2 regions of the Pseudochelatococcus sp. genome follow, and region 2 is predicted to be linked to the other one. Evidence: predicted binding sites of a transcription regulator. Region 2 holds the regulator's gene; the other holds the start of a gene.
What was found. Region 2 encodes LexA, which represses DNA repair genes until DNA is damaged. Its sites were predicted from a motif close to TGTTCNNNNTGTGTTCNG; they were not measured.
Positions count from the first base shown of each region.

Region 1: ACOYJQ_RS00515 (DNA recombination protein RmuC) is a predicted target of LexA. The motif match lies at 2,076-2,093, and genes of this name have one in related genera.

Region 1 is NZ_JBMNUS010000001.1:110,689-115,084, forward strand. Features, by position in the region: gene ACOYJQ_RS00500 (50S ribosomal protein L25/general stress protein Ctc) at 78-692, opposite strand; gene ACOYJQ_RS00505 (GNAT family N-acetyltransferase) at 866-1,432, opposite strand; gene def (peptide deformylase) at 1,491-2,021, opposite strand; gene ACOYJQ_RS00515 (DNA recombination protein RmuC) at 2,124-3,275, shown strand; gene ACOYJQ_RS00520 (short-chain fatty acyl-CoA regulator family protein) at 3,260-4,396, opposite strand, start outside.
Region 2 is NZ_JBMNUS010000010.1:34,962-39,357, reverse strand. Features, by position in the region: gene parE (DNA topoisomerase IV subunit B) at 1-1,374, shown strand, start outside; gene lexA (transcriptional repressor LexA) at 1,588-2,415, shown strand; gene ACOYJQ_RS14750 (ComEC/Rec2 family competence protein) at 2,516-4,396, opposite strand, start outside.

The sequences.
Region 1 (4,396 bases), on a different contig from region 2:
GGGCTTACGCTGAAAGCCCGCGCGGCGCTTGAGAGACGATCATGCGGCCCCGGTCGTCGACCGGGGCCGCGACGGTCTTACGCGCCGGCCGCTTCCGTCGTCTCGCCTTCAACGGCGACGGGCGGGACCACGGTCGCGATCGTCGCGTCGCGCTCGATCGCGCCAAGCTCGATGCCGGCCGGCAGCTTCAGCGTCTCGATATGCAGCGCGTCGCCGATTTCAAGCGCGCCCACGTCCACCTCCACATGGTCGGGGATGGCGTCCGCCGCCACGATCAGCGGCAGCTTGTGGTGAACGATGTTCAGCGTGCCGCCGTTCTTGACGCCGGGCGCGGTTTCCTCGTTGACGAAATGCAGCGGCACCTCGACCTCGATCTTCGCGCCGCGCGCCACGCGCAGGAAGTCGACATGGATCGGGAAATCCTTCACCTTGTCGAGCTGGTAGTCGCGCGGAATGACGGTGGTCTTGCGGCCTTCGACCTCGATCTCGAACAGCGTGGACAGGAAACCGCCGGCGTAGATGAGATGCTTGGTTTCGTTGAAGTCGAGCGAGATCGGCTGGGCGGGCGCGCCGAGGCCGTAGATGACGGCGGGAACCTGGCCGTTGCGGCGGATTGCACGGGCAGCCCCCTTGCCGACCCCTGCGCGCGCCGTGGCCTTGAGCGGCTTTGCCGTCGTAGTGGCAGCGGACATGATATTCATCCTCAAAAAGCGAAAAGCAAACGAATGCCGCAAATGCAAACGGCCGCGCAAACGCACGGCCCCAGAACTTCCGGCTCACGAAAGCGCCCGTGCCTCCAAGGGTGTCACGCGGGCGCAGGCGTCTTATAAAGATTTTTTCGCGGATTACAAACCCGAATCGCCGCTCAGTCGCGCGAAACCGCGCCGAGCTGCCGGATCATGAAGCGCGCGTCCGCGTCGTAGCTGCGCAGCGAGGCGGCGAGCCGCGCATCGTCGACGACGGCGAACGCCTGCCGTTCCCAGAACGGCACGGAGGCGTTCACCGCCACGAGCGACAGGTCGGCGAGGCCGATCGCGGCCGCATGATCCACGAGATGCGCGACCGCCCGCCCGCCCGCGCCGCTGCCGCGCGCCGCCGGCAGCAGGGCGAGATCGTGGATGTAGAACGTCGCCGGGAAAGTCGGCATGGCCACCACGAGGCTGTCGAGCCGGGGCGGCATCATCGGATGCCAGGGATGGCTGACGACGTAGCCGGCCATCTCCTCTTCCCGCTCCAGCACGAGGCAGCCGGCCGGATAAAGCCGCAGCCGCTCGGCGAACACCTCGATACGCTCGGGATAGCCGGGATGCACCCGCTCGCCGATGGCGTGCACGTCACCGAGATCGTCAGGCTCCATCGCGCGCCAGACGAACGGCGGGCCAGCCTCGCGCCCGGCTCCGCCCACATCCGATACGCTCCCGATCATCGTCATGTCGCCCCGCATGCCTCCTTCGTTTCTCCGCCGCCGCCGGCAAGACCGGCAAGGTTCTTCAGGCTTCGCCGCCGCGGCCGACGGCCCTGGCCGCCTTGACGAACTTGCGGTTCACCCGTTCCCGCTTCAGCCGCGACAGATGATCGATGAACAGGACGCCGTTCAGATGATCGATCTCGTGCTGCAAGCAGGTCGCGAGCAGGCCGTCGGCCTCGATTTCCCGCGTCTCGCCCTCAAGATCCATGTAGCGCAGGCGGATGCGCGCCGGGCGCTCCACCTCCTCATAATACTCCGGGATGGAGAGGCAGCCCTCCTGATGGACGCGGAACGCGTCGTCCGACGCCCACACGATTTCCGGGTTGATGACGGTGAGCGGGTCGCGCCCCTCCTCGCGGCTGCCGACATCCACCACGAGCACCCGCTTCGCCACGCCGACCTGGATGGCGGCGAGTCCGATGCCGGGCGCATCATACATGGTTTCGAACATATCCGCGACAAGCGTGCGGATCTCGTCGGTCACAGTCGCCACCGGCTCGGAAATCAGCCGCAGCCGCGGGTCGGGAAGTACAAGAATGGGAAGGATGGTCATCGTGTCTCTGCCTCAATGCAAGCGAGATAAGCGCTCTTGCGCCGAAGGTCAACATGTTCCTTATTCGTTCGGATTTTGCCGCGAATCGGCTATATCTGCGCCATGAATGCCTTGAATGACGCGCTGGTCCTGTTCGGTCATCCGCTGCCGCTGCCTTACGCCCTGGCGGGGGCGGGCGCGGCGGTTTTCGTGCTGCTCGGCATCATCGCGGCGCAACTCGCCGGGCTGTCGCGCGCGCGCCGGGCGGAGGCGGCGGCGGCGTTCGAGCGGGCGCGGGCGCTGGAGGAACGGCTCGCCGAGATGCGCGGCCTGCAAGCGCAGTTGACCGGGCGCATGCAGACGGTGGCGGAGGTCTTCGGCACGCGGCAGAACGATCTCGCCCGTTTCGTCTCCGAGCGGATCGAGGGGTTGCAGCATCGGATGGGGCAAAATCTCGACGCCTCCACCCGCCATACCGCCGCCCATCTCGCGACCCTCAACGAGCGGCTGGCGCTGATCGACGCCGCGCAGAAAAGCCTGACGGAACTGTCCGGCCACGTCGTCGGGCTGAAGGACGTGCTCGCCAACAAGCAGGCGCGCGGGGCCTTCGGGCAGGGGCGGATGGAGGCCATCATCCGCGACGGGCTGCCGGCGAACGGCTATCGCTTCCAGCCGACGCTTGCCAACGGCAAGCGGCCCGACTGCCTCATCGACCTGCCGGGCGATCTGCCGCTGGCGATAGACGCCAAGTTTCCGCTGGAGGGGATCACCGCCTTTCGCGAGGCGGCGGATACCGAGGCGCGGCGGCGCGCCGTCCAGCGCGTGCGCAACGATGTCGGCTACCACATCCGCGATGTGGGCGAAAAATATCTGGTGCCCGGCGAGACGCAGGACACGGCGCTGCTGTTCGTGCCCTCCGAGTCGGTCTACGCCGACCTGCACGAGCATTTCGACGATCTGGTGCAGCGTGCGCACCGCGCGCGGGTCATCTTCGTCTCGCCCTCCCTGCTGACCATGGCGATCCAGCTCGTGCAGTCGCTGGTGCGCGACACGCGCATGCGCGCGGAGGCGCGGACGATCCAGACGGAAGTCGGCCGCCTGCTCGACGATGTCGGCCGCCTGCGCGAGCGGGTCGAGAAGCTCGATCTGCATTTCCGGCAGGCGCAGGAGGATGTCGGCCAGATCCGCCTTTCCGCCGACAAGGTGACGCGGCGCGGGGCGGCGGTCGCTGCGCTGGAGTTCGAGGAGCATCCCGCTCCTCACGCCCCCGAATAGGGCGAGAAGCGCCGGCGCGTCTCGTCCACGGTCAGCGCGCGGCCGATGGGCGGAAAGGCGCGCTGCGGGCAGGCGGGGCGCTCGCACACCTTGCAGCCGACGCCGATCGGCGTGGCGGCGGCCGGATTGTTGAGATCGAGCCCGTCGGAATAGACGAGCCGGCCCGCATGGCGCAGGTCGCAGCCGAGCGCCACCGCGAAGGTCTTGCTGGGCGCGCGATAACCGCCGTGGTCGCGCGACACCGTGCGCGCCACCCACAGATAGGCGCGCCCGTCCGGCATCCGCGCGAGCTGCGTCAGCACGCGCCCCGGATGCGCGAAGGCTTCATAGACGTTCCACAGCGGGCAGGTGCCGCCGATGCGCGAGAAGTGGAAATCCGTCGCCGACTGGCGCTTCGAGATGTTGCCGGCCCTATCCACGCGAATGAAGAAAAACGGCACGCCGCGCGCCTCCGGCCGCTGCAAGGTGCTCAGACGATGGCAGATGGTCTCGAAGCCGACGCCGAAATTGTGGCTCAGCAGGTCGATGTCGTAGCGCCGGTCCTCCGCCGCCCGCAGGAAGGAGCCGTAGGGCAGGATGAGCGCGCCGGCGAAATAATTGGCGAGGCCGATGCGCGCGAGCTTGCGCGCCTCCGGGCTGGTGAAACGCCCTTTCGCGATGAGCGCCCCGATGGCGTCGTCGTGCTCCAGCAGCGCGAGCTGCGTCGCGATCTGGAATGCCTGCTGGCCGGCGCGCAGCCGCGAGGAAAGGCGCAACACGCGCGTGTGCGGATCGTAGCTGCGCTGCACATCCCGCTCCGGCCCCTCGCCGGCGACGATGATCTCGACACGGACGCCGTGGCGGCGGGCGATGAGCGCCGCGAACTCGCCGGCCAGGTTTCCCGGCCGCAGATCGGCGGCGAGCGCGAGGTTTTCCGCCGCCACGTCGAGTTCCGCGATGTGGTTGTGGCGCTCGTACATGAACTCGCGCACTTCCTCGAACGGCGCGAAAGGCGAGGCGGCATCGGTGCGCTCGTCCCCGAGACGCGCCGCGAGCGCGGCCGATTGCTCCGTCATCTGGCGGCAGCGGGTGTGGAGCGCGATGAAGGCGCGCGCCACCGCCGGCATGGATGCCGCGAGTTC
Region 2 (4,396 bases):
AAGGCGTTTCTGTTCGCGGGCGTCGAAATCCGCTGGCGCTGCGCGCCGGAGCTCGTCGCCGGCAACGGCAAGGTGCCGCCGGAGGCGACGTTCCGCTTTCCCGGCGGTCTCAGGGATTATCTCTCGCAGGAGATCGAGGGCCGCGCGCTCGTGGTCGACGGCATCTTCGCCGGGCGCGTCGACCGCGCCGGCGGCGACGGCAAGCCGGGCGGGCACGGCACGCTCGAATGGGCCATCGCCTGGTACGCCGAGGACGACGGCCACGTCGCATCCTACTGCAACACCATCCCCACGCCCGAGGGCGGCACGCACGAGCAGGGCCTGCGCACGGCGCTGCTGCGCGGGCTGCGCGACCACGCCGAGCGCGTCAACCAGAGCAAGCGCGCGGCGCAGATCACGGCCGAAGACGTCATGGTCTCCTGCGCCGCGATGCTGTCGGTGTTCATCCGCGAACCCGAATTTCAGGGCCAGACGAAGGACAGGCTCGCGACCGTCGAGGCCGGGCGCATCGTGGAGAGCGCGGTGCGCGACGCCTTCGACCACTGGCTCGCGGCGTCTCCCCAGCAGGCGTCGCGCCTTCTCGACTGGACGGTGGAACGGGCGGAGGAGCGCCTGCGCCGCCGCGCCGAGAAGGACATCGCCCGCAAGACGGCCACGCGCCGCCTGCGGCTGCCGGGCAAGCTCGCCGACTGCACGAAGGCGGGCGCGGCCGGCTCCGAGCTTTTTCTCGTCGAGGGTGATTCGGCCGGCGGCTCCGCCAAGCAGGCGCGCGACCGCGCGACGCAGGCGATCCTGCCGCTGCGCGGCAAGATCCTGAACGTGGCGTCCGCCGGGCGGGACAAGCTGGTGCAAAACCAGCAGATCGCCGATCTGATGCTGGCGCTCGGCTGCGGCACGGGGTCCGCCTATCGCAGCGCCGACCTGCGCTACGAGAAAGTCATCATCATGACGGACGCCGATGTCGACGGCGCGCATATCGCCTCGCTTCTCATCACCTTCTTCTGGCGGCAGACGCCGCGCCTCATCGACGAACGCCATCTCTACCTCGCCGTGCCGCCGCTGTTCCGGCTGAGCCACGGAGGCAAGACGGTCTACGCCCGCGACGAATCGCACCGGCAGGAACTGATGCGCACGACCTTCAGGGGCAGGAAGGTGGAAATCGGCCGCTTCAAGGGCCTTGGCGAGATGCTGCCCGCCCAGCTCAAGGAAACCACCATGGACCCGCGCAAGCGCACGTTGCTGCGCGTCGTCGTCGACGACGACGCGCGCCCGCAGACCGGCGACGCGGTGGAGCGGCTGATGGGCAACAAACCGGAGGCGCGCTTTTCCTTCATTCAGGAAAACGCCGCCTTCGCCACCGATCTCGATATCTGACCGCAGGAGCGCCGACGCATGAATCGGCCGAGATCCCCGTCCGGGCCGTAATCCTCGCCTGCAAGCCGGTTTTACAAGCCAAGTTTTAACGATCCGGGCGGATAGTGGCGCTTGCAGAACACATTAAGAACTTGTATAGTGTTCGTGTTTCGTTTCGTAAGCAGGCATGCATGAGGGGTCGCTGGGCGAAGCTCCGGGAAGGATTTGTGGACCATGTTGACGCGCAAGCAACACGATCTGCTTCGGTTTATTCATGAACGCATGCGGGAATCCGGCGTTCCCCCTTCGTTCGACGAGATGAAGGACGCGCTCGATCTGCGGTCCAAATCGGGCATTCACCGTCTGATCATCGCGCTTGAGGAACGTGGTTTCATTCGCCGCCTGCCCAACCGCGCGCGCGCGATCGAAGTGATTCGTCTTCCCGAGGCGCTGGCCGCGCCCGTGCCGCGGGGGCGCTTCAGCCCCAGCGTCGTCGAGGGCGGGCTGGGCCGGGACGGAGGGGCCGGCCGGGAGGCCGGATTCGGCCGGGACGGAGGGCTTGCGCGCGACCCTGCTTCCGGGCGCGCCGGCGGTCAGGCGTTCCGCGCGGGGGGCGAGCGTCCCGGTTTCGATTCGGGCGAGTCCGGCGCGGGCAACACGCGTCCTCTGTCCGCGCAGACATCGGTTCAGGTGCCGGTCATGGGCCGGATCGCGGCGGGCACCCCCATCAGCGCCATCCAGAGCAGCAGCCATACCCTCGCCTTGCCGCCGGAGCTGCTGTCGCCGGGCGAGCATTTCGCGCTCGAGGTGCGTGGCGATTCGATGATCGAGGCCGGCATTCTCGACGGCGACACGGTGATCCTGCGCCGGCAGGACATGGCGGAAACCGGCGACATCATCGTCGCGCTGATCGACGATGAGGAGGCCACCCTCAAGCGCCTGCGCAAGCGCGGCTCCTCGATCGCGCTGGAGGCCGCCAACCCCGCCTACGAAACGCGCGTGCTCGGCCCCGACCGTGTGCGCATTCAGGGCAAGCTCGTGAGCCTCGTGCGCCGCTACTGAACGCAAGTCGCGGGAGAACACGGCAATGGCCATGGCCTGCGCCACACCTCCGGGTGCGGCGGTGACACAGGCGGCTCCCCGGCTTTTGGCCGAGATGCCGTTATCGCGCGCTTCTGCGCCACGGGCGTTCTTCCGGGGCTTCCCGGCCGTCGCCTGTCCGCGCGCCGGGCGCGGCCGGATGCTCCCGCGTTCCCTCCACCGTCAGCCCGTCGCCCGCCACGGTGAGGGCGATGGCGCCGAAGCGGTCCAGGTCGTCGCGGTCGATCACATGAGGCGCGGCGCAATCCGGCGGCGCCTGGCGGGGCGTGATCAGGACGGCGGCGCGGCGGCAATCTTCCCTGAGCGCCCCTGCCTCGCGGGAGAAGGCCACGCTGCGGCCGTCAGCGAGACGGGCGACGCAGCCCAGCCTGTCGCAGGCAACGTTGTGCCGCAGCGCGGGGTCGTTCGCGCGGCGGCCGTCGCCGTCGGCGCGCAGCCATTGCTCGACGACGAAGGCCGAGGGACTGCCGAGAATGACGAATCGCCCGTCCGCGCCGCGCACCGCGGCGCCGCGCCCCTCCCGATCGACGCGGATATCGGGACGCGCCGGCGCGGCGGCGAGCGCGAGGCCGGCGGCGGCCGGCAGGACCGCGAGCCAGCGCAGCGGGGTGGACCACAGGCAGGCCCACAGCAGGGCCAGCACCAGCAACAACAGGATTCCCATGCCGAAGGCGGGCACGACGACCACCGCCCCCGGAAAATCCGTCATGATCCGCGCCCCCTCCAGCACGGGAACCGCAGCGAGGCCGGCCAGATGCCAGAAGGGACCGTCGAGGCCCAACGGATGAAACGCCACGGCGAGAAAGGAGAGCGGCATCACCGCGAGTTCCACGATCGGCAGGCCGAAGGCGTTGCCGAGAATGCCCCACGGATTGAAGGTCTGGAAGTGGTAGGTGCTGAACGGCCCGGTCGCGAGCATCGCCACGATGGTGGTGACGGCGCTCATCGCGATCACGCGGCGCATCCGGCCCGTGCGCTGCCGGTCCGGCGGTCGCAGCGCGCCCCCTTCGCGCAGCGGCAGGAGGCTGCGCGCGGGATCGCCGTTCTCCCAGCGCTCGAACAGCGCGATCAGCGCCGCCACGCCGGCGAAAGACATCTGGAAGCTCGGCCCGAGCATGGATTCGGGTTGCAACGTCAGGCACACGAAGGCTGCGAGCGCCAGATTGCGCATGGACAGGGCCGGCCGGTCGACGAGAATCGCTCCCATCACGATCAACGTCACGAACAGCGCGCGCTGGGTGTCGATTCCCGCGCCCGAGAACACGCAATAACCGCTGGCGCCGACGATGCCGGCGACGGCGGCGAACTTGCGCACCGGATAGCGGACCGCAAGGCCCGGCACGAACACGAGCAACTGGCGCACGATGACGAAGAGCGCGCCGGCGACGAGCGTCATGTGAAAACCGCCGATGGAAACCACGTGATAGATGCCGGCGGCGCGCAGCGCCTCGTTGGTCTCGTCCGCGATCATCCCGCGCTTGCCCGTCACCAGCGCCGCGACGAAGGCGGCCTCCTGCGCCCGCGGCCCTCCCGTACCGGCGTCGGGGAGCAGCGGTCCGCCGCCGCCGGCCGCCTCGAGGATACGCCGCGTCAACGCATTGCGCTCGACGTCGATCCGGGCGGAAAGGCGGGCGGCCCATCCGACGCGAATCGCGGCGGGTTCCACGTCGTCCGCGATGACGCGCACCGCGCCGTTCGCCGAGCCGACCGCGCCGATACCGCCGAAGAAGGCGTCACGCGCGAAATCGTAACCGCCCGGCCGCGCCGGCTGCGGCGGAGGCACGAGCCGCGCGACCGCCGCGATGCGCGTTCCCGCCGCGATGCCGGCCCCCTTGCGAAAGCTCACCCGCACCGTCGCCGGACGGCGCGCGGGCGGAAGGCCGGCGAAGGCGTGCACCTCGATCACCGCGCGCGGCCCCTGCCCGCGCTCCTCCACCGAGCG